DNA from 3 places in the Phyllobacterium sp. SL163 genome. Region 2 is predicted to be linked to each of the others. Evidence: riboswitches for the same ligand, from Rfam matches in the RefSeq annotation. Region 2 holds a riboswitch; each other region holds the start of a gene.
What was found. A riboswitch is a leader RNA that binds a small molecule or an ion and turns the genes downstream of it on or off. The one in region 2 is predicted to bind thiamine pyrophosphate.
Positions count from the first base shown of each region.

Region 1: linked by a shared signal. The riboswitch ahead of ACP7B1_RS04475 (ABC transporter permease) and the one ahead of thiB (thiamine ABC transporter substrate binding subunit) in region 2 are both predicted to bind thiamine pyrophosphate.
Region 3: linked by a shared signal. The riboswitch ahead of thiC (phosphomethylpyrimidine synthase ThiC) and the one ahead of thiB (thiamine ABC transporter substrate binding subunit) in region 2 are both predicted to bind thiamine pyrophosphate.

Region 1 covers NZ_JAFCVE010000002.1:190,296-198,294, forward strand. Annotated here, with positions in the region: gene nikC (nickel transporter permease) at 1-249, shown strand, start outside; gene ACP7B1_RS04460 (ABC transporter ATP-binding protein) at 246-1,079, shown strand; gene ACP7B1_RS04465 (ABC transporter ATP-binding protein) at 1,076-1,849, shown strand; gene ACP7B1_RS04470 (TadE/TadG family type IV pilus assembly protein) at 1,975-2,931, shown strand; TPP riboswitch at 2,988-3,090, shown strand; gene ACP7B1_RS04475 (ABC transporter permease) at 3,202-3,945, shown strand; gene ACP7B1_RS04480 (ABC transporter substrate-binding protein) at 3,984-4,937, shown strand; gene thiE (thiamine phosphate synthase) at 4,963-5,625, shown strand; gene thiD (bifunctional hydroxymethylpyrimidine kinase/phosphomethylpyrimidine kinase) at 5,622-6,422, shown strand; gene ACP7B1_RS04495 (DUF2339 domain-containing protein) at 6,364-7,999, opposite strand, start outside.
Region 2 covers NZ_JAFCVE010000001.1:469,840-477,838, reverse strand. Annotated here, with positions in the region: gene ACP7B1_RS02355 (cell division protein ZapA) at 1-162, shown strand, start outside; gene ACP7B1_RS02350 (ABC-F family ATP-binding cassette domain-containing protein) at 193-2,010, opposite strand; gene ACP7B1_RS02345 (YMGG-like glycine zipper-containing protein) at 2,167-2,538, opposite strand; gene ACP7B1_RS02340 (hypothetical protein) at 2,683-2,973, opposite strand; gene ACP7B1_RS02335 (thiamine diphosphokinase) at 3,077-3,703, opposite strand; gene ACP7B1_RS02330 (hypothetical protein) at 3,758-3,955, opposite strand; TPP riboswitch at 4,113-4,229, shown strand; gene thiB (thiamine ABC transporter substrate binding subunit) at 4,274-5,293, shown strand; gene thiP (thiamine/thiamine pyrophosphate ABC transporter permease) at 5,298-6,932, shown strand; gene thiQ (thiamine ABC transporter ATP-binding protein) at 6,925-7,677, shown strand; gene ACP7B1_RS02310 (M48 family metalloprotease) at 7,920-7,999, shown strand, end outside.
Region 3 covers NZ_JAFCVE010000004.1:337,847-345,845, forward strand. Annotated here, with positions in the region: gene ACP7B1_RS11395 (RrF2 family transcriptional regulator) at 1-210, shown strand, start outside; gene ACP7B1_RS11400 (class I SAM-dependent methyltransferase) at 425-1,024, shown strand; gene ACP7B1_RS11405 (thiazole synthase) at 1,025-1,798, opposite strand; gene thiS (sulfur carrier protein ThiS) at 1,802-1,999, opposite strand; gene thiO (glycine oxidase ThiO) at 2,002-2,955, opposite strand; gene thiC (phosphomethylpyrimidine synthase ThiC) at 2,955-4,787, opposite strand; TPP riboswitch at 4,885-5,001, opposite strand; gene ACP7B1_RS11425 (NADPH-dependent FMN reductase) at 5,091-5,660, opposite strand; gene rpsU (30S ribosomal protein S21) at 5,869-6,144, opposite strand; gene ACP7B1_RS11435 (RidA family protein) at 6,393-6,737, opposite strand; gene ACP7B1_RS11440 (FkbM family methyltransferase) at 7,320-7,931, shown strand; tRNA gene ACP7B1_RS11445 (tRNA-Lys) at 7,986-7,999, opposite strand, start outside.

The DNA of each region.
Region 1 (7,999 bases), on a different contig from region 2:
ATTGTCCGTGTGACCCTGGATATGGCCGGTATCATCCTGATTGCCGCGGGTCTTGGCTTTCTTGGTCTCGGCGCTCAGCCGCCATTGCCGGAATGGGGGGCGATGATTGCGTCGGGCCGCCGCTTCATCATGGATCAGTGGTGGGTTGCCGCAGCACCGGGCTTTGCCATTCTGATCGTCAGCCTAGGCTTCAATCTGTTGGGCGATGGCCTGCGCGATGCGCTTGATCCGCGAGGCAACAACCAATGAGCACGCTTTTGACTGTCAAGGACCTGCGGGTCCAGTTTCCGACCCGGACGGGTGTGGTCGATGCCGTGCGCGGCGTATCCTTTACGCTCGGCCGCGAACGTCTCGGCATCGTCGGCGAATCCGGTTCGGGCAAGTCCCAGACCGGGCGCGCCATCATGGGGCTGACGCCGCCGCATGCGAAAATTACCGCGGAGACGTTGAACTTCGATGGCATCGACCTGCTGAAAGTCTCGGCTGCGGAACGGCGGTCGCTGCGCGGCAACCGGATTGCCATGATTTTGCAGGACCCAAAATATTCGCTCAATCCGGTCATGAGCATCGGGCGGCAGATCGTCGAGACGCTGCGCACCCACGAAAGGGTCAGCAAATCCGAGGCGCGCAAGCGCGCGCTCGACATGCTGGCCGCCGTGCAGATCCGCGATCCCGAACGCGTCTTCGACCTCCATCCGCACGAGGTTTCGGGCGGCATGGGGCAGCGCGCCATGATTGCCATGATGTTGATCACCGGCCCGGAACTGCTGATCGCCGATGAACCGACCTCGGCGCTCGACGTGACTGTCCAGCTGGATGTTCTCGCCATCCTCGACAATCTGGTGCGCGATCGCGGCATGGGGCTGATCTTCATTTCGCACGATCTGCGGCTGGTCTCGTCGTTCTGCGACCGGGTCATCGTCATGTATGCGGGCCATATCGTCGAGGAGATCGCCGCCAAGGACCTGCACAATGCCAAACATCCCTATACGCAGGGGCTTCTGAACTGCATGCCGAAAATTGGTGCCGATACCCATCCTCTCCCTGTCCTTGATCGTAAGCCGGAGTGGGCGGCATGACGACATCTCCTGCCAAAGCGCTTGTCGTCGACAAGCTTGAAGTCACGTTCGATCGTTTCCGTGCCTTGCGGGGTGTCAGCCTCGATGTGATGCCGGGTGAATCCTTCGGGCTCGTCGGTGAATCCGGCTCCGGCAAATCGACATTGCTGCGGGCGGTTGCCGGGCTTGCGCCAACCAGCGGCGGTTCGATCACCGTGAACGGCAAGCTGCTGGACAAGAAGCGCACCAAGGCATTCTATCGTGAAGTGCAGATGGTGTTCCAGGACCCCTATGGTTCGCTGCACCCGCGCCAGACCGTCGACCGGCTTCTGCTGGAACCTCTGGCGGTCCACGGATTTGCCGACATTGAAAAGCGAATCCTGCGCGCGCTCGACGAGGTGGGCCTCGGCTCCAGCTTCCGCTTCCGCTATTCGCATCAGCTGTCCGGCGGCCAGCGCCAGCGTGTCGCTATCGCCCGGGCATTGATCCTGGAGCCGTCGATCCTGCTGCTCGATGAACCAACGTCGGCGCTCGATGCATCCGTACAGGCCGAAGTGCTGAACCTGCTGGAACAGATACGCCGCGACCGCAAGCTGACCTTCCTGATGGTCAGTCACGATCTGGCGGTGGTCACCCACATGTGCGACCGGCTGATGGTCATGCAGAGCGGTGCCGAGGTGGAGCGCCTTTCCGCCGCCGATCTTGCCGCCCGCAAGGTGACGCAGGCCTATACGCGCAATCTGCTCGTTGCCAGCGAGGGTTTTGTGCGGCCGGGCGCACCCGCTGCCTAGGTCGTGCTTTATCGGATTTTTACCATGGTGCACGACTTATCGCAGATTGAGACAATCTGAACGAATTTGCTAAGCAGGCATTTACGGCATGGCCTTCATGGTTCGCTCAACAACCGGAGCGGGCTATGAGCAAATTCAAACAATTCCTGAGAGACAAGCGTGGGGCCACGGCACTGACCTTCGGTCTGCTGCTTGTGCCGCTTATGGGCATGACCGGTCTTGCCCTTGACTATACCGTTGCCTCAAATGAAAGAGTCAATTTGCAGAACGCCGCTGACACAGCGGCGCTGGCCGGTGCCTCCATCTTCACGGGTGGCAATGCACAGGCTGCCGAGGACAGGGCACGGGCCTTTTTGCGGGCCAATCTTGGCGCCAAGGCGAGCACTGTCAGTGTCAATTTCAGTGCAAAGGACCAGAAGGTTACCGTCAATCTGGGAGGGCAGACCAATACCCTCTTCATGTCGTTGCTGAACCAGAACTCAGTCCAGATTGGTGTGACTTCGACTGCGCTGGCGCCGTTGAAACCGTCAGAAGCCAAAATCATCTTGAAGGACATGTACGGCATTTGGGCCAAAAAGGTTTCGATTGTCGTCACTCGCCCTGGTTCAAGTAAGGAAGTGACGTTAGGCACCGTGTTGTATGAGGCCAAAGACAAGACTGCCCTCAATTGGCGAGGAACAGGGGTCAAAACCATGAGTCCGGCTGACGGTAACGTTGTGCTCGGCGACTACCAAACACTGTATATCAAAATGGAAGTCAAAAAGGACGGTTGTGATGTCGGCCGTTATAATTCCACAGCTGGTACAAACACAGTTACGTGTAAAACTGCATCGAGCGGATATAGGAATTATGACGCAACATACCAAACCAATGATGGAAATACTGTGGATCATCTCTTCGTTGACGGTGTGCAGCTGAAGAAAAACGGTGATACAAAGTTAACTGATCTGCTCAGTTGCGATAAGCAATCTCACGAACATGCTTGGGAAGACGGCGGTGGCTGGGACCAGCAAGATCTTTTCTACACGGTTATTTCCGGGTGCAAAGCTGTCGATGGGGAGAATGTCCGCCTGACCAACTGATGTCTGCAATCCTCAAGCGGCGCGATTGACTTTACGCCGCCGCCGCTCCATCATGACTTCATTCCGAGGGGGGCACTGTACAGTGCTGAGATAGCGTCGAGCTGGACCCTTGAACCTGATCCGGGTTATGCCGGCGTAGGAACGGGAATTGAGCATTCTTCACGCACTCTGCCTTGTCTTCGCACATATCCGGATCTCCACACGTTTGATGGAGTCCTGCAGATGCCGTTTTCGCTGAATCACCAATCGCCGAGTCTGTGACGGCCCGCCATGCGCATGCTCGTCCGCATCGCCGGAGCCCTGCTGGCTGTGCTTGCGTGCTGGCACCTCGCTGTCTGGATGCTGCAGCCGCCGCGCTTCATCCTGCCCGGCCCCGGTTCTGTCATTGCCGCCCTGATAGAGCAGCAGCATTATCTCCTGAGCAACGCCGCCATCACGGTGCTTGAGATCGTGCTCGGGCTGTTCTTCGGTGCCATCGCCGGAATCCTTGTTGCGCTTCTGGTGGCCGGCCTGCCGGGTTTCGGCCAGATCGTCTGGCCGCTCCTGTTGGTCTTGCAGGCGCTCCCGGTCTTTGCCATTGCGCCGCTTCTGGTTCTCTGGTTCGGCTTCGGCCTCGCGTCCAAGGTCGTCATGGCCAGCCTGATCATCTTCTTCCCCGTTGCCTCGTCCTTTGCCGATGCACTGCGCCGGACCAGTCAGGATCTGCTGGATGCCGCCGCCCTGACACAAGCCTCGCCGCTGGCGACACTGTTCCTCATCCGCGTGCCCAGCGCCTTGCCCGGCCTCGGTTCGGGCCTGCGTGTTGCGGCGGTCTTTGCCCCCATTGGCGCCGTGATCGGCGAATGGGTCGGTGCCTCGCGCGGACTGGGCTTCGTCATGCTGCAGGCCAATGCCCGCATGCAGACCGATACGCTGTTTGCCGCCCTTATCATCCTCGCCGTTCTGACCATCGTTCTGCGTTTCCTCGTCGATGCCTTCGCCGCACGTCTCACGCCCTGGGTGCAGGCATCATGACCGCCCCGTTTTCCCGTCCCGTTGATAAAGGAATGCCCATGTTTCGCCGCCGCGCGTTTGCCCCCGCCATCATCCTGCTAACCGCCCTGTCTCTCCTCGCATCACCCGCCGCGGCGGCAGACAAGCTGTCTGTCCTGCTGGAATGGTTCGTCAACCCCGACCATGCACCGCTGGTGATTGCCCGCGAAAAGGGTTTCTTCAGCGAAGCGGGACTGGACGTGGATCTGATCCCGCCGGCCGATCCGGCAGCGCCGCCGCGTCTCGTGGCGGCCAAGCAGGCGGACATCGCCATCGGCTATCAGCCCAACCTCTATCTCAGCCATGACGAAGGCCTGCCGCTGGTGCGTTTCGGCACCCTGGTGGAGACGCCGCTCAACACGGTGACCGTCCTCGCCGATGGCCCGATCAAGAGCCTGAAGGACCTGAAGGGCAAAAAAGTCGGGTTCTCCGTGGCCGGTTTTGAGGATGCCATGCTCGGCGCCATGCTGAAATCCGAAGGCTTGAAGACGGGAGATGTCGAGCTGATCAATGTCAACTTCGCGCTGTCGGCATCGCTGATCGCCAATCAGGTGGATGCCACGGTGGGCGGTTACCGCAATTTCGAGCTGACGCAGATGGCGCAGGAAGGTCACAAGGGAACGGCATTCTTTCCCGAGGAGCATGGCGTTCCCGTTTATGACGAACTGATCTTCCTGACCCATCCCGATCTGGCGAAAGACGACCGTTTGAAACGTTTCATCGGCGCCGTGGAAAAGGGAGCGATCTATCTGACCAACCATCCCGATGAGTCCTGGTCGCTGTTCGTCAAGGCTTATCCCGATCTCGACAATGCGCTGAACCGGCAGGCATGGATCGATACATTGCCGCGTTTTGCCAAGCGTCCCGCCGCCCTCGACCGCAGCCGTTATGAACGGCTCGGCGTGTTCATGCACGAGGCGGGGCTGATCAAATCGGTGCCCAAGGTGGATGACCTCGCCGTTGAACTGCAGTGAAATGATTTATTCGGAGAAAAAGACCATGCCAAATGTAGATTTCCGCCTGAATGCCATTGTCGATGTCGACACCATCGGCGGTGATGCCGATCTGGGTGCCCTGGCTTTGCAGGCCGCGCGGGGTGGCGCCACGATCATCCAGTATCGCGACAAGAATTCGCCGACGCGCAAGATGGTGGAGCGCGCCCGTGCCATCCATGCGGCCCTGCAAGGCACAGGCATCCCACTGCTTGTGAATGACCGCATCGACGTCGCGCTGGTGGCGGGTGTCGAGGGTGTGCATATAGGGCGCGAGGACATGCTGGTCGCCGACGCCCGCACGCTGCTTGGCCCCGATGCAATCATCGGCCTGACGGTGAAGAATGAAGCCGATGCGCAGGTGGCCATAAGCTCTGCCATCGACTATGCCTGCGTGGGCGGACTGTTCGAAACCCCTGCCAAGCACAATCCCGACGGCCCGATCGGTTTTGACGGGTTTGCCCGGCTGGCGGCCATCATCCGCGCGGCAAAGCCCGACCTGCCGGTCGGTGCCATCGCGGGCATCGATCTCGGCCGGGTCGCTCCGGCTATTCGCGCGGGTGCCGATGGGGTTGCTGTGATTTCGGCGATCTTCCGTCAGGCGGATCCGCGCGCCGCCGCACAGGTGCTGCGCGATGCCGTCGACGAGGCGTTGAGGGCAAACGCATGACCGCCATCGCCCTGACCATTGCCGGTTCCGACAGCGGCGGCGGCGCCGGTATCCAGGCCGACATCAAGACGTTCTCGGCGCTCGGTGTCTATGGCACGAGCGTGCTGACCGCGATCACCGCACAGAACACCCGCGGCGTCACCGCCATCGAGAACCTGAGCCCGGCTATCATCCGCGCCCAGATCGATGCCGTTCTCTCGGATATCGCGGTCGGGGCGATCAAGATCGGCATGGTTTCCACGGTCGAAACCATTGACACCATCGCGGAAGCCTTGAACCGCTGGCAGCGCAAGGCGGTCGTCGATCCGGTGATGGTGGCAACATCGGGTGATCCGCTTCTGCAGCCGCAGGCGGTGGAGGCGCTGCGCGCGCAGCTCCTGCCGCTGGCACTTGTGCTCACGCCCAATCTGCCGGAAGCCGCATTGCTGACCGGCATACCCGTAGCGGAAACCGAACGGGAGATGGCACGCCAGGCGGAGCTGCTGCTGAAGCTTGGTCCGGCGGCGGTGCTGATCAAGGGCGGTCACGGGCATACAAGCCTCAGTACCGACCTCTTGTTCGACGGCGCGTCTGTCACGCGCTTCGACGGACCGCGGCTCGCCACCATCCATGACCACGGCACGGGCTGCACCCTGGCGGCGGCGATTGCCAGCGGGCTGGCCAAGGGTCTTGATCTGCCCGTGGCAATCGGCGAGGCGAAAGCCTATCTGACGGCAGCCATGGCGGCCGCCGACGGGCTCAATGTGGGTCAGGGGCGCGGCCCGGTGCACCATTTTCATCGCTGGTGGGCGGCGTAGCCGCCGCCCCCGCATTGAGAATGCGCTGGTAGAACAGGCCGACGCCAACCAGCGACAGACCCAATCCGATGAAGGAGAGGGCCCGCAGGATGCCTTCAAGGTTCGACATGTCGAGCAGGAAGACCTTGGCGATCACAAGGAACACGATCGGTGCCGAGATCAGGCGCAATGGCCTGTTCTGCCGCCATGCGCCCAATCCGAACAGGCCAAGGCCGAACAGCAGCCAGACGGCCGAATAGGTGAACATTTCCATCGAGTCCACGCCCTTCCACAGATGAATGCTGCTGCCCCAGAAGAACACCCGGATGGTGAGCGTCACCCACGTGAACAGCATGAGGCCGGACAGGATCGCCAGGGCCATGGCGTAGTGCCGGGGGCGGTTGGCCTGCGTCATGACCAGCGGCAGGCCGAACAGCTTTATCTGCGGTTCGCCGAAGGCGTTGAGCGCCACGAGGGCCGCCAGCAGGCCCGGCAGCAGGTAGCCCATGAACAGGCTGTTGAAGATCAGGCCGCCGCCGACCGAGCCGTCAAACAGCGGATTGAGGAGAATGAAATGCTGCGTCACGGCCACAAGGATGCCGATGTAACCGACAATGAGCGCGGCGATGCGGTAGAGCCAGTCCTGGCCGCCCCGGCTCAGCATCATCAGTGACAATGATCCGCCGAGTGCGATGAGCGTGTAGAGTGACTGCTCGCTCAACGTTACATCGCCGCCACTGTCGAGCGTGCCACCGTTCATCCAGTGGCGGACGAGGATATTGACGAGCACAAAGCCTGCCAGCACGGCCAGAGCCTGCGCAAGCCGGTAAGCGGTGTCCTTGATCCCTTTGGCCAGCACGATCTGTGCAACGATCATGGCCGCGAAGAAGCCGCCGTAATTGAGCAGAAGCTGGTTGAAGAACGGTGTGGTGGACAGGCGGTCACTGCCGACGATCGTCGGATCGAAGAGGATATGCCCGAGGATGACGACGGCAAACACCGCCGGCGCAAAGCGCAGCACCGGTGCAAGGCGGGTGCGTGTGGCGAAGGCATAGACAACCGCCAGGGCACAGGCGGCCAGAACACGCCATTGCGGGTCGAACACCACGAAAAGGGCGAGCACAGCGAAACCGATGGATGCGGCGTCAAACAGCCATGCCGGGGATGCCGGCTTCACGTCGTCCTTCCACAGGCGCGTCAACCACGTCGCAGCGCCGAAGCCGGTGATTGCGAGCCCGACGGTGAGTATCTCTTCGGTTGGGGCAGGCGTGTTGCCGAAGATATAGAGCATCACTGTGATCATCACGAAGGGAATGGCGGTTCCCAGCGCCGCATAGGCAAGGCCGCGCACGATATCAGGCAGGCGGGCAAGCACCGTTGCGGCGAGAACACCGATGGCGGTGAAGGCAAGTGCGATGACTATGGCAAAGCTGCGATATTTCGCCGGATCGTAGAGCGGCAATCCCGAACCGTTGTAGCCGCTGTCCAGCAAGTGATGCATATCCACGAGGGAGAGCGGAACAAGCGCGATGAGGGCGGCTGGAACAAGAAAGGGCAGGGTCCGGCGTATCAGGAGCGGTGCCAATGCCGACACGGCA
Region 2 (7,999 bases):
CGGGTGAAAGGGCTTGAAAACGAGGCGGACGCCCTGCGCAAGAGCCGCGATGAAGCTTTGCAGAGGGCGGACAAGAACGACACGGCCATCACCGGCGTTCTTTCCGAAGTCACCACGCGGATCGAAAACCTCGCTGCCAAGATCGCGCCCAAGGCGACCTGATCCTGCCGCGTTGGCCGAACAGGTGAGGCTCTAGCCCTCGATTTCCTCGCGCAGCATTTCCAGCTCGAGCCACTCTTCCTCAAAACGCTCGAGATCGTGCCGCTTCTTGCCGATCTCCTCGACGGTCTTGTTGAAGACCTGCGGGTTTTTGGCAAAGAGGTTCGGATCGGCAAGTTTGGCCTCGAGCTTGTGGATGTCGGCGTGCAGCGCTTCCATCTTGCCCGGCAGGTTTTCCAGCGCGAATTTCTGCTTGTACGACAGTTTGCGCTTTTCCTCGCGCTGCACTGCGGTTTTCTCTCCGGCGGCTTCGGTTACGGCCGATGACCTGGCTGTCTTCAGCTCCTTGCGCGTCGCCAGCGCTTCCTTGCGCTGCGCCAGCATGTCCGTATAGCCGCCGGCATATTCGAGCCAGCGCCCGTCGCCTTCCGGCGCAATCACCGATGTTACGGTACGGTCGAGGAAATCGCGGTCATGGCTGACCAGGAGCACGGTTCCGGCAAAGCCGGACACCAGCTCCTGCAGGAGGTCGAGCGTTTCCATGTCGAGATCATTGGTCGGCTCGTCGAGCACCAGCAGATTGGCCGGACGGGCCAGGACGCGCGCCAGCATGAGCCGCGCCCGCTCGCCGCCCGACAGTTCGCGGATCGGCGTGCGCAACTGCTCCGGCTGGAACAGGAAGTCCTTCATGTAGGACGCCACATGGCGCTGTTCGCCGTTGACGATGACATTCTCGCCGCGCCCGTCGGTCAGATAATCGGACAGGGTCTGGTCAAGGTTGAGACTGTCGCGCTTCTGGTCCAGCACGGCGATTTCAAGATTGGTGCCAAGGCGCACGAAACCGCTGTCCGGGGCAAGCAGGCCCGTCAGCATGGAGAGAAGCGTGGTCTTGCCGACACCGTTCGGACCGACAAAGCCGACGCAGTTGCCGCGCTGGATGCGCGTGGAGAAATCCTTGACCAGCACGCGCTCGCCATAGGCCTTGACCAGATGCTCGGCCTCGATCACCAGCTTGCCGGATTCCCTGGCATCGCTGGCCTTCAGGACGGCGGTTCCCTGCGCACGGCGATGATTGCGGAATTCCCCCCGCATAGACTGGAGTTCGCCAAGACGCCGCATGTTGCGTTTGCGCCGTGCCGTAACGCCGTAGCGTAACCAGTGTTCCTCGCGCACGATCTGGCGGCCGAGCTTGTGCAGATCGCGCTCTTCCTCCTCCAGCACCTTGTCGCGCCATTCCTCGAAGGCGCCAAAGCCCTGATCGAGCCGTTTCGTAACGCCGCGGTCAAGCCAGACCGTCGAGCGGCTGATGTTTTCCAGAAACCGCCGGTCATGGGAGATGACCACGATGCTGGAGCGGATCTGCCGCAATTCGCTTTCCAGCCATTCGATCGTCGTCAGATCCAGATGGTTGGTCGGCTCGTCGAGAAGCAGGATATCGGGCTGGGGGGCGAGAACCTTGGCCAGTGCCGCACGCCGCGCCTCGCCGCCAGACAGATTGTCCGGCTTTTCCTCGCCGGTCAGGCCGAGATGTTCAAGAATGTAGCTGACGCGGTAGAGATCGTCCGCCGGTCCCAGACCTGCCTCGACATAGTCGCGGACATTGGCAAAACCTTCCATATCGGGCGCCTGGGCGAGATAGCGGACGGTGACACCGGGATGGCGGAACACTTCACCGTCGGTCGGCGTGATAAAACCCGCCGCGATCTTGAGCAGCGTCGACTTGCCGGACCCGTTGCGGCCGACAAGGGCGATGCGATCGCCCTCGCTGACGGAAATCGCCGCATCGCTGAGAAGCGGGGTGCCGCCAAACGTCAATGCAATCCGGTCAAGACGAAGAAGGGGTGGAGCCATGGCGTTTTTCAGTTCTGGAAAAGGAGCGCAATTGCCGGACATCAGTGCCGACGGGCGCTTGTCGGCGAGATTGGCGCCGCTGTCAAATATCTTTATGGCATAAAACAGAACAGGCCGGAAAACCGGCCTGTCTGGATCCGTTCAGCAACGCGCCGCTCAGTAGCCGCCGTTGTTGTAACCGTTGTTGTTGTATCCGCCATAGGCAGCGCCGCGGCCGCCATTGCCTTCGCAGGGGGCATTGTAGATGCTGCCATCGGGCCGCTGATAACGGCAAAGATTCTGATTGCCGTTGCCGCCACCGCTTGGCGTCGTTGCCGTGCCGACAGCCGCACCGAGAAGCGCGCCGCCGGCCGCACCGATCACAGTGCTCTTGGTATTGTGCCCGAGTGCCTGTCCGGCGAGTGCGCCGACACCGCCGCCGATCAACGCGCCCGTCCCGGCCCGCTGGTTCTGTTCGCTCGTTTCACAACCGGCCAATGACATGGCCAGAAGCGCGGAAACCGCAATGGCGGTCAAACGAAAACTCATTAGTCAATCCTCTCAACATGAATATAGCGGCCATATCGTGCGGGCTTAATGCGGCAGAACAAAGATCAGCCCATGCACCCCGGCAGCCTCAAACAAAAACAGGCCGGTTTCCCGGCCTGTTCCGCTTTCCCTGATGGGGAAGGATTAGTAACCGCGGCAAGGCGCGCGATAACGCTCGCCGTAACGGTTTTCATATGTGCAGTAACGGCGGCCATCATTGTTGGCCGTTGCGGCACCAACAGCCACACCACCAACACCACCAATGGCAGCACCAGCCAGTGCGCCACGGCCACCACCGATTGCACCACCAGCCAAAGCACCAAGTGCTGCACCGCCAACGCCATAACCCGCTGTACGCTGTTCACTTGTTGTGCAACCGGCTACCGAAAATGCCAGAAGCGCGGCAACTGCTACTGTCGACAAACTTTTCAACATGGAAGACCTCTCCCGTTTCAAAACTAAACTAACCAGCTTGCGTCCCCAATGCTGTGCCGCAAGAATTGCACTTTCCGCGTTGTTTTACAAGCGGTTCGCAATTTCACGGCGTAGCAATCAGGACTGCATTGCCTGAACGAAGCGATACGTGGAGATTTCCACACACGGCATTCGACACTGTAAGCGATGAACCGAAAGAAAGTTCCATATTTTCCAGCGGCCATCGCGCACCATGGATAAATAATCCGCGCAGGGACGTAAAGGCCACAATGCTGAATACCGTTCCATCGGCAAAATCGAACGCATATTCTCCTGCAACCAGGGGATGCGCTTCCTCGCTTCCGCTGGAGAGAATGATCTTCCGGCCTTCCGCCGCATGGCGGGTGGCCATGGTCAGGTGCAGCAGGGTGTGGTCGGTGCGTTCACCGCCAAAGGCGCCGCACAGGATCACCTCGGTGGCGCCCAGCCGGTAGGCTTCGTTGAGTGCCAGTTCGCCGTCGGTCATGTCCTTGGCGGCCGGAAAAACCGAACGCGGCACATGCGCATAGCGTTCGGCAAGTTCAGGCGATGTCGAATCGAAATCGCCCAGCCACAACTCGGGTTCAACGCCCAGCGCCTGCGCATGGGCAATGCCGCCATCGGCGGCAAGAACGCGCGCCCCGGCAATGAGATGCCGGAGACGGTCGGTGACGTGAACGGTTCCACCAAGAAGAAGGACGAATTTGCTCATGCACCGGCCATAGCATGGCACAAGCCGGTCGCACAGGGCATCCGTGATTCTGGTTTAAACGAAGCGCCCGAGTGCAATCGCGGCCATGCCGGCAATCGCCACGCCGATGGCCAGAAACAGGCTCGGATAAAGCTCCGGGATGAATTTCTGCCGGCGCGGACGCAGGAGAATCGCCTTGCGGCGGGCGTTTTGGGAAGCCGGGTTCTGCTGTACCCTGACATGGGAATGATAAAAACCGTGACCACGAAACATGATTGACCCTTTCCATCGGAAAACAGCCGCACGGGATGTTTTCGCTGTGGACAATAAGCGCGCCAGTATCAGCTTTCGATTTGGCAGAATCGGCAAAACATAAAGATTTCATAAGCATCGACCGCTTGCACGGCTCCGGCCGAACCTCTATCCTTGTCACGCTCTAACGGGGTGCCGGTCGCATGGACCGGCTGAGAGGCGCACGGGGAAACCCTGCCAACCCGCGGAACCTGATCCGGTTTGTACCGGCGGAGGGATTAGACGCGGCAGATTTGCCGGCGCACCAATCCTTTTGAACACTGCTGATAGGAGGCGCCGATGCGGCCATTCGAGACTATTGTAAAAACAGCGGCCATTGTGACCGCTCTGTTCGCCGTCATTCCCCTTGGCACCGCGCATGCCGAAGGCAAACTCACCGTCTACACCTATGAAAGCTTCACCGCCGAATGGGGTCCCGGCCCGAAGGTCAAGCAAGCCTTCGAAAAGCAATGTGCCTGCACGGTCGAATTCGTGGCGGTTGCCGATGGTGTTGCCCTGCTCAACCGGGTCAAGCTGGAAGGCGAGTCAACCAAGGCGGATGTGGTGCTCGGCCTCGACACCAACCTGACCTACGAGGCCAGGCAAACCGGCCTGTTTGCCCCCCATGGCATCGACACCTCCGCCGTGACCATCCCCGGCGGCTACAAGGATGATACCTTCGTTCCCTACGATTACGGCTATTTCGCCGTCATCTATGATTCCGAGAAGCTGAAGACCCCGCCGGAAAGCCTGAAGGAACTGGTCGAAGGCGACCCGAAGCAGAAGATCGTCATCGAAGACCCCCGCACCTCGACGCCCGGTCTCGGCCTGCTGCTCTGGGTCAAGTCGGTCTATGGCGACAAGGCGGGAGAAGCCTGGGCGAAGCTGAAAGACCGCGTGCTGACCGTCACACCCGGCTGGTCGGAGGCCTATGGCCTCTTCACCAAGGGCGAAGCACCACTGGTGCTGTCCTACACGACGTCCCCGGCCTATCACCTGATCGCCGAGCGCGTGGACCGCTACAAGGCCATTTCGTTCAGCGAAGGCCATTACCTGCAGGTCGAAGTCGCGGCCCAGACCGTCAACGGGGTGAAAAACCCGCTATCGGCGCAGTTTCTTGCCTTCATGACCAGCCCGGCGTTTCAGGATGCGATTCCTGAAAACAACTGGATGTATCCGGCTGCGAAAACCACCGACGCGCTGAACCCGGCCTTCGAAACCCTTGTTCAACCCGTCAAGACCCTGGCCTTCCCGTCCGAGGAGGTCGCCAAGAACCGTAAAGCCTGGATCGATGAATGGCTCGCGGCCATGAGCCTGTAGCATTGTGATTGCCATCCGCAGTTTCAGACCTTGGGCGGGGGCAGGCGCCCTCGCCTTTCTGGCGGCACTTGCGGGTGGCGCACTTCTCAGTCTCGCATCCGAAGCGCTGCGCGGCGGCGTGGAAGGTTTTGCCGCATTCGACAGCTATCTGTGGCGGGTGGCGCGGTTCACGCTGGTGCAGGCGCTCCTGTCCATGCTGCTTGCGGTTGCCTTTGCCATTCCACTCGCGCGCGCCTTGCATGAACATCCCGCCTTTCCCGGCCGCGCGCTGATTCTGCGCCTGTTTGCCCTGCCTCTGGCCTTACCCGCGCTTGTCGCGGTGCTCGGCATCACCAGCATCTATGGCCGCAACGGCCTGCTGGCCTTTGCTTTCAGCAGCCTTGGCATGGACACCATACCCAATATTTACGGGCTTCCCGGCATCCTTCTCGCCCACGTCTTTTTCAACCTGCCGCTGGCGACCCGGCTCGTGCTTGCAAGCCTTGATTCCATTCCGTCGGATTACTGGAAACTCGCCGCGCAGCTCGGCATGGGCGGCTGGGCACGCTTCCGCCTGATCGAATGGCCGGTCATCCGCCGCAATCTGTCCGGTATTGCCGGGCTGATCTTCATGCTCTGCATCACCTCGTTCACGATTGTGCTGACCCTGGGCGGCGGACCGCGTGCCACCACGCTGGAAGTGGCGATCTACCAGTCCCTGCATTTCGATTTCGATATTGCCCGCGCCGTCTCGCTCACACTGCTGCAACTGGGCCTGACCATCGCCGTGCTGCTGCTGCTCGGCCTGACGGGCAAACCGGCGGACGAAGGCTTCAGTCTCCAGACGACCACGCGGCGCTTCGAGCGGCCGGGCCGTGCAGCGCAATGCGTCAATACAGCGATCATTCTCCTCGGACTGCTCTTTGTCGGCCTGCCCATGGGCGGAACCGTTGTCTCCGGGCTTGGCGCCGACCTGGCGCGCCTGATGAGCGAATCCATCGTCTGGCGCGCCATTGCCACAAGCATCGTGCTTGGCGCGGCTGCAGCCCTGCTCTCCCTCGCGCTGTCACTGTCGCTTGTCATCGCCCGGGAGTATCAACAGAGCCGACGGCGAACGGTTTCGCCCGGTCTGTTCGAACGGTCACTGGATCTGGGGGCGAGCCTGATCATGGTGGTGCCGCCCATTGTCATCGGCGCCGGCTGGTTCATCCTCTCGCGCCACGCCATCAACCCGTTCAGCCTTGCACCCGTCATGGTCATCGGCGTCAATGCCGCCATGGCCGTGCCCTTCGCCTTCCGTATCCTGCGCCCGGCCTGGGATACGGCCGCAAGCCGCCACAACCGGCTTTGCCTCCAGCTCGGCATCACCGGCTGGGACCGGCTGCGCCTGATCGACTGGCCGGCTTTGCGCCTGCCCATGGGTGTTGCCTTCGCGTTTGCCATGGCCCTGTCGCTGGGCGATCTAGGAACCATCGCGCTGTTCGGCAATGATTCCATCCAGACCCTGCCTTTCCTGCTCTTGCAGCGCATGGGAAGTTATCGCACACAGGATGCAGCGGGACTGGCGCTGATCCTTGGGGTCCTGTGCCTGCTCCTGATGTTCGCAGCCGACCGCGGTGCGGCCAGCCTCGCCCGACAGGACAATGCAAGAGATGGCTGAACAAACGGAAAAGATCACAACCGGCGGCGCCGCGATCCGGCTGGATGCCGTTCGCTTCGATTACGGCGACATGGCCATGCGTTTCGACCTTGCCATCGCACCGTCGTCCATTGCCGCCATCATCGGCCCGAGCGGCGCGGGCAAATCCACGGTTCTCAATCTCATTGCCGGTTTCGAGGCACCGCTCTCCGGCCGCGTGCTGATCGGCGATGCCGATGTCACGCATGTCGAACCATCCCGGCGCCCGGTTTCCATGGTGTTTCAGGACAACAATCTCTTCGCCCATCTCGACGTTGCCGCCAATGTCGGTCTTGGCCGCAAGCCGGGCCTGCGCCTCGACGCGGCGGATCAGCAGGCGGTCCACGACGCCATCGCCAAGGTCGGGCTTGCGGGCAAGGAGACGCGCAAACCGGCGGCACTGTCGGGCGGGGAACGCCAACGCGTTGCCATCGCCCGGGCGCTGGTGCGCAACCGGCCTGTACTGTTGCTCGATGAAGCCTTTGCTTCACTTGGTCCAGCATTGCGCCATGAAATGCTTGATCTGGTCGGACAACTGCAAAAAGATACTGGAATGACTGTGGTGATGGTCACCCACCATCCAGACGATGCTTTGCGTTTACCATCAACGCTGTTCTTTCTCGAAAATGGCCATGTGGCAGCATCGGGGCCCGCGGGCGAATTGCTCTCGGCCAATGGCCCTTCCCTGTTGCGAAAATATCTCGGCTCGCAAGAGTTATCACTTTGACATATTTTGTACTCAATGGGTCTCATAAGAAATCAATGTAATTCTTGCCCCAGCCTGCTCAACGGGCTAGCTAGAAAGTAAGCACACCGATTCCGCAGGCAAAAGACGAGTGAGAACTTGGCTTTAGCGTTTGCACTGGCGCCGCACGACATGAGGACATGATTCTGGGTTCGCACATTCTCCCCATCGGCAATCGACGGTTCCATCCGGCAGTACGAAGCACGACCGTGGTTTCGACGACGCTGCTGCTCGCCTTCCTGTCGGGCTGCCAGGTGCTCAACGTCACCAAGGAAGATGCGCTCGGCCCGTCATCAAGCCCTGT
Region 3 (7,999 bases), on a different contig from region 2:
CTGATCGACGGGCCGATTGCGCCCCTGCCGTGCCTCAGCAAGATTGCCTACCGGCGCTGCGAAGACTGCGACAGCGAGGACAAGTGCGAAATCCGCCATGTCTTCAGCGAAGTCGCCAATGTCACGCGCGGCGTGCTCGATAAGACCACAATTGCCGATTGCCTCGCCTATGGCGATGGCGGCAAGCTGGCAGCCGTGCTCGACAGCTAGATCTTTCAATCGGGATTCTTACTGGTTTCCGCTCGTTCTCCGACGCGTGTGGTGCGTGGTTCGACAAGCTCACCATGAGGGAGGCTGTTTGGTGCAAGACCAATTGCAAGCGTTGCAGAATATGCTCCCGGCAATCCTCACCCTCCCTCATGGTGAGCTTGTCGAACCACGCGCCAAGCAGTATGCAGCCCAAGAACCAACATCAAGGAACACCATGACCGCCAACGATCCGGAAACACTGGCCTTTTACGCCGATGAAGCGGTGCGTTACGCCAACCAGTCGCAAGCGCGCGCGTTTGACCATCTCGACGCCTACCTCGCCCTGCTGTCTCCCGGCGCCAGAATTCTTGAGCTTGGCTGCGGCGGCGGTGACGACACTGCGCATATGCTTGCCCGCGGCTTTGACGTGGTGCCGACGGATGGCTCGCCCGAAATCGCCGCCGAAGCGCAGAAGCGCCTGGGCATTGCCGTCGATGTCTTGCAGTTCGAGCATATTGCAGCGGACAATGCCTATGACGGCGTCTGGGCCAGCGCCTGCCTGTTGCACGTGCCGCGCGCCGGCCTGCCCGCTATCATCAGCCATATCAACCGCGCCCTCAAACCCGGCGGACGGTTCTTTGCCAGTTTCAAGGCCGGTACGGCCGAAGGCCGCGACCGCTTCGGCCGCTACTTCAACTATCCCTCGCCGCAATGGCTGCGCCAGGCCTATGGCGAAGATCGCTGGCACGGCATCGATATCGCTGCGCTGATGGGCAGCGGCTATGACCGTGAGCCGACGCAATGGCTGCACGTCATCGCCACCAAACGGCCCTGATCAGGTAAAGACAGCTTTTCCGATGACCGGCGTTGATGGCACCGCCACATCGCGCGGCTCCAGCATGCCCGCGTGAAAGGCCATGTGCCCGGCATCCGCCGCCTTGGCGAAGGCGGTCGCCATGGCGACAGGGTCGGCAGCCTTGGCAACGGCGGTGTTGAGCAGGATGGCATCAAAACCGAGTTCCATCACCGTGGCGGCATGGGACGGCCGGCCGAGACCGGCATCGACGATGAGCGGCACCTCGGGGAAATGCCCGCGCAGGGCACGCAGGGCATGCAGATTGAGCGGGCCAAGCGCCGAGCCGATGGGCGCGCACCACGGCATCAGCACCTCGCACCCCGCCTCGAGCAGGCGCTCCGCCACGACCAGATCGTCCGTCGTATAGGGAAACACCTTGAAGCCGTCCCCAGTCAGGATCCGCGCTGCTTCCACCAGCGCAAACACATCCGGCTGCAGTGTGTCGTGATTGCCGATGACTTCGAGCTTGATCCAGTCGGTGGCAAAAATATCCCGCGCCATCTGGGCGGTCAGCACCGCTTCCTTGACCGTGTGGCAGCCCGCCGTATTCGGCAGCACATGCACGCCGAGCGACTGGATCAGCGACCAGAACTTGTCGCCGGACTTGCCGCCCGCCATTTCGCGCCGCAGGGAGACCGTGACGATCCTGGTTTCCGATGCCTTCACCGCATCCATCAGGATCGCCGGTGACGGATATTGCGCGGTGCCAAGCAGGAGGCGCGAGGACAGTTCGGTGCCATAAAGGGTCAGCATGGCTCAGCCTCCCTGCCGGGGGGTGAGGATTTCCACCCGGTCGCCTTCATTCAGCGCCACGGCAGCGCGCGCGGTCGCCCGCACCAACTCGCCGTTGAGCGCGGTCGCCAGCCATTCGCCCTCATACTCAAGTTCGCCGAGCAAATCGGCCAGTGTTTTGGCCGCAACCTCGTGCGGCTCTCCATTGACGATCAGTCTCATGATCAAGCTACCTTCTCTGCGTCAAAAGCCATCGCCGCCGCCTGCATCGCCATGGCAGGCGCCAGCAAAAATCCGTGCCGATACAATCCGTTGATGCTGATCACCCGGCCATCCCGCTCAACGCGCGGAAAATTGTCCGCATAGGCCGGGCGCACGCCGACACCGGTCTCAATGATCGCTGCCTCGCCGAAGGCCGGATGCAGGCTGTAGGCGGCATTGAGCAGTTCCATCATCGACCGGGCGGTGACCGGCCCCGTCGCATCGCTTTCGATCATCGTCGCGCCGACCATGAAGAGGTGATCGGCGCGCGGGACGATGTAGACGGGAAAACGCGGATGGATCAGCCGGACAGGCCGGGCCAGCGCGATGTCGCGGGTTTGCAGGATGAGCATTTCACCGCGCACCCCGCGCAGATCCGGCTTGGCCGTGGAATAACCGGTGCAGTCGACAATGCGGTCGAATTTGCCCTCGTCCCGCTCGTTCTCAAAGCGAACGCCTGATGCGGCGAGCTTGGCCGCCAGGGCTGTCAGGGCGCGGCGCGGATCGAGATGCGCTTCGTCCCGGAAAAACAGCCCCCGGCGGAACCGCCCCGCAAGGTCGGGTTCGAGACTGCCCAGTTCCTGCGCGTCCACGCCGGCAAAACCCGAGGTACGCGAGGCGAAGCGGTCCAATTCCCCGGCATCACGCGCTGGCGCCAGCACCAGTGTCCCGTTGCGCACGACGCGCCCTGGCAGGGCCGCCTCCCACCAGGAGGCAGCCTTCAATCCGAGTTCCAGCACCTGTTCATCGGCACTTTCCCGCTCGCAATAGGGCGCAAGCATGCCGCCCGCATACCAGGAGGCGGTCGACGACGTGTCGCGGCGCGGGTCGAAGACGGTCACGTCTGCGCCCCGCGCCATCAGTTCATGTGCGGCGGTGAGCCCGGCCACGCCAGCGCCTTTGACAAGGATGCGCATCAGAAATCGTCACCCCCGACCGGTATGGGCACAGCTGCTGATTTCAGCGGCATGTAGAGATCGCCGCCCTGCCGGAATTTTTCCGCCATGGCCGACATGCCCTCCTTCTGCGCTTCGGCGCGGATATCGTGGGAAATCCGCATCGAACAGAATTTCGGCCCGCACATCGAGCAGAAATGCGCCACCTTGTGCGCCTCTTTCGGCAATGTCTCGTCGTGGAACAGCCGCGCCGTTTCGGGATCGAGCGACAGGTTGAACTGGTCTTCCCAGCGGAACTCGAAGCGTGCCCGCGACAGGGCATCGTCCCGCACCTGCGCCGCCGGATGGCCCTTGGCAAGGTCCGCCGCATGGGCGGCGATCTTGTAGGTGATCACCCCGATCTTCACATCGTCGCGGTTGGGCAGGCCGAGATGTTCCTTCGGCGTGACATAGCAAAGCATGGCGGTGCCGAACCAGCCGATCATCGCCGCACCGATCCCCGACGTGATGTGATCATAACCGGGCGCGATATCGGTGGTGAGTGGTCCCAGCGTGTAGAACGGCGCCTCACCGCAGACGGCAAGCTGCTTGTCCATGTTCGCCTTGATCTTGTGCATCGGCACGTGGCCGGGGCCCTCGATCATCACCTGGCAGCCCTTGGCCCAGGCAATCTGCGTCAGTTCCCCCAGCGTCTCCAGCTCGGCAAACTGCGCCGCATCGTTCGCATCGGCGATGGAACCCGGCCGCAGCCCGTCACCCAGCGAGAAGCTGACATCATAGGCACGGCAGATATCGCAGATTTCCTCGAAATGCTCGTAGAGGAAACTTTCCCGGTGATGATGCAGGCACCACTTGGCCATGATCGAGCCGCCACGCGACACGATGCCGGTGACACGGTCGACGGTCAGCGGGATGTAATGCAACCGAACACCCGCATGGATGGTGAAATAATCGACACCCTGCTCCGCCTGTTCGATCAGCGTGTCGCGATAGACCTCCCACGTCAGGTCTTCGGCAATGCCGCCGACCTTTTCCAGCGCCTGATAGAGCGGCACGGTGCCGATCGGCACGGGGGCGTTGCGGATGATCCATTCGCGGATATTGTGGATGTTGCGGCCGGTCGACAGGTCCATCACCGTGTCGGCACCCCAGCGGATGGCCCAGACCATTTTTTCCACTTCCTCCGCCATGGAGGAGGTCACTGCGGAATTGCCGATATTGGCGTTGATCTTGACCAGGAAGTTGCGGCCGATGATCATCGGCTCGAGTTCGGGATGGTTGACATTGGCGGGAATGATCGCCCTGCCCCGGGCAATCTCCTCGCGGACGAATTCCGGTGTGACATAATCCGGCACCGACGCGCCGAAGGAATTGCCGTCGCGCTCCAGCTGCGCCCGCGCCGCGTCGCGGCCAAGGTTTTCACGGATCGCCACATATTCCATCTCGGGCGTGATGATCCCCGCCCGGGCATAGGCGAGCTGCGTTACGGCTTTATCGCCCTTCGCCCGCAATGGCCGGTTGCGTACCGGGAACTCCGGGGTCAGCCGTTCACCGGTGACGAAGCCATTGTCCTCCAGCTTGACGTGGCGGCCGTCATAGGCGGCAAGGTCGGCATGGCCGGCAAGCCAGCTTGCGCGGATGCGCGGCAGGCCTTTGGCGATATCGATGGCAACATTGGCATCCGTATAGGGCCCGGACGCGTCGTACACCGTCACCGGCGGCTCGCCCGCTGTCGGATGCACCGATATCTGGCGCAATGGCACGCGGATATCCGGATGGATATGGCCGGGTTTGTAAATTTTGATCGAGGCCGGCAGCGGTCCTGCCGAAACGGTTGGGGTAATTGCGGTCATCATCAGGCTCCTAAGCAATCAAGCGTGGAAACCCAGTTCTGTGCCGGAAGGATGAAAAGAGATTGCGAATCCGGATACGGATGTGCCGAGGCTGACTCGCATGACTTTCGCACCGTCCCTACGCCAGTATGAACTGGATCAGGTTCAACGGGTCACTGCGCTGCAAAAGCCAGCAGAATCTCAGCCCCTTGTCGGGACCCCCCTGGTGAATGTCTTGAATTGAACGCCCGATCCGCCATTTGTCAAGCGAATCGGTAAAATCGTGTGTGTGGCGCCCGGTCGATTCCAGGCGCCTTGACCGGATCAGGCGGCGCGCAGCGGCTTCAACGCATTGCTCCACTTGAGCAATTCGCCAATCATGGTGTTGGCGCTGGCGGTCACCAGTTCATTGGCCTGGAAGACGCCTTCATCGTTGATGAACTGCTGGTACGCCGGAACGGGAACGCCTTCGGGAATGGGAACCATCCGCAGGCCTGCGATGAGACCCTTGACCGATTCGACCGAGCGCAGGCCGCCCGACACGCCGCCATAGCTGACGAAGCCGACCGGCTTGTAGTTCCATTCCTGCCAGAGATAGATGATCGCATTGGTCAGGGACGGCGGAGCGAAATAGTCATATTCCGGCGTCACGAACACGATCGCATCGCCCGCCTCGATCAGCGCGCTCCACTTTTTCGTGTGCGCATGCTCATACTTGCGGGCGCGCGGGTGGTTGGGCTCGTCGAAAACCGGCAGGTTGAGATCCGCCAGGTCAATCAGAACAGGCTCGAACTGGCCGTCCTGGCTGGCAAAATCATGGAACCACTTGGCAACCGGCTGACCGGCGCGGCCCGGACGGGTGCTGACGTGGACGATGTTGAGCTTGGGTGCCATTGAAAGGTCTCCATAAGGCTTGACGAGTATGGAGCATGCATAGGCGCGGCGTGATGCGGCGCACAAGAAGGCACTTTTTTGAAACCGGGTAATATCGATGTGAAGACGATAGTTATGGCGGAGTCTTCACAAAACGAAACCCGCTCCAGCATGGCTCGCTGTGCGGGTTCTGTCGCGTTTTGCAAGGACCGGAAACTCCGGTCATTGATTATCGGTTGTTGTTGAAATCGCTGGAAGCGGCACCTGGACGGGCAACGCGTTCTTTCTTCTTCGGACCAGGAAGCAGACCTTCACGCTGTGCCTGCTTGCGCGCTGCCTTGCGGGCGCGGCTGACGGCTTCAGCCTTTTCACGGACACGGCGCTCGGACGGCTTTTCAAATGCCTGGCGCGCCTTCATTTCGCGAAAGAGACCTTCGCGCTGCATCTTCTTTTTCAGGACCCGGAGGGCCTGTTCAACATTGTTATCACGGACGAGAACTTGCAATCGTTTTCCTTACCCATGCTTGTCTCGTCTTGCGGGCGTAAGCGTCACAATCAGACAAGCGTTTGATGAATTACCACAACGGCAATCCCGAGAAGCGCGGACTTTATTCATTCCCGCGCTAAAAATCCAGTGCACGGGAGCAGTTTTACTGACATCCACTTCATTTCATCCCGGCAAATTCAATATTTCCGCCGGGATGAACCTGTCGCTTTGCCAAATCCGCCGCATCGGACGGTTTCGGCAGGGAATCAGATGGCAGCGGTGATGATGATTTCGACGAGATAATCCGGGGTCGCCAGCTTGGCTTCGCCGGTGGCGCGCGCAGGCGTGTTGGCCGGATCGACCCAGGCATCCCAAACCGCATTCATTTCGGCAAAGTCCTTCATGTCGGCCATCCAGATGATCGCCTGCAGGATCTTGGACTTGTCGGAACCGGCTTCCTTCAACAGGCGCTCGACCGAAGCCAGGACGTCCTTGGTCTGCTCGGTGACGCTCTTGCCCGGTGTACCTACCTGCCCTGCGAGATAAACCGTGTTGCCATGGATAACGGCCTGGCTCATGCGTGGACCGACTTCAATACGACGAATGCTCATGGAAAGCTCCTCTAGCAGTTTGGGTAGATCGATATTGGACAGGCATATAAGAAAAAAGGGCCATTCGGCCCTGTTCAAGGCGTTATAGTTGGGGCCCGCCGGAAAGCAACAAAAATCATCGGTTCCGCCCACGGTTTTCGTTTGCCCCGCCCCCTGAAGCGAGCGGCCGCAAGGGTTTGGATCCTCCGTCCGCTGCACCATTGTTAACCATGGGAAAGCGGAGGCAAGGGATGCTGCGGAAACCGGCTGCTTCTGTCGCGATGTGTCTTGCGGGCTCAAGGCGCCGCTGCATACTCGACCATTCCATGGCTACTGCGCTGTTGATAGCGGAAGCGTCGGGCGGACCAGCCGCGAACCCTAGGAATTTGATTTTGTACTTGCGATATGATGCAATATTAAGCTTATCTATGATAACGTGCCCTACAATTCGACGGGAGTGATAAGTAATTGATATATCCATTCGTTGAAAACATAAGATATGGTGACCGATCTATACCATTCTGCATCGCCGATGAGATCGGATATCATTGGTATGTTGCAGTTGGCAACAATTATACTGGATTTCGCGAGCGTTGCATTTACTTGATCGAACCGGGATCGCATGTTGTTGACTGCGGCTCCCATCACGGATTGATGACTGTGCTATTCGGCCAGAAAGCGGGTCCCGCCGGCAGGGTGACCGCTTTTGACGCGCTGCCATTCAATGCGGGTGTCGTGCAGCGGAATGCCGAGCTGAACGGGCTGGCAAATGTGGTGACCCACGGCAAGGCCGTCGGGCAGAAAACGGGCACCCACAAGGTGTTGGCCCCGCACAGCAACGTCATCCTCAACGATATCAATGTGCATGCTCCCGATGGTGACCTGATTGTCGACGTCATCGCGCTGGACGATGCGGATTTGGGCAAGGTGGATTTTCTCAAGATCGACGTGGAAGGGCACGAGGTTGCTGCCCTGAAGGGCGCCCGCGGCGTGTTGCAGCAGCTGCCGTTTCTCGACATCGAAATTCACAACTTCATGCAGGTCGACGCGCGTACCCACTGCTTTGCCATCATGGAAGCCTTGCCGGCCGGCAGATATCTTTTTTCCATCGACGAGGATCCCGAATGGCACGAGGCGCATGAGATCGACATGAATTACCTCATCGGCCTGCCCAACCCTCATCTTCTGGCCAAGCCAAAACAGCGGGTGCTCTAGAATCGCGGTAAAATGAGAAAACCCCAAGCCATTGATATGACCTGGGGTTCTGATTGGTGGGCACAGTA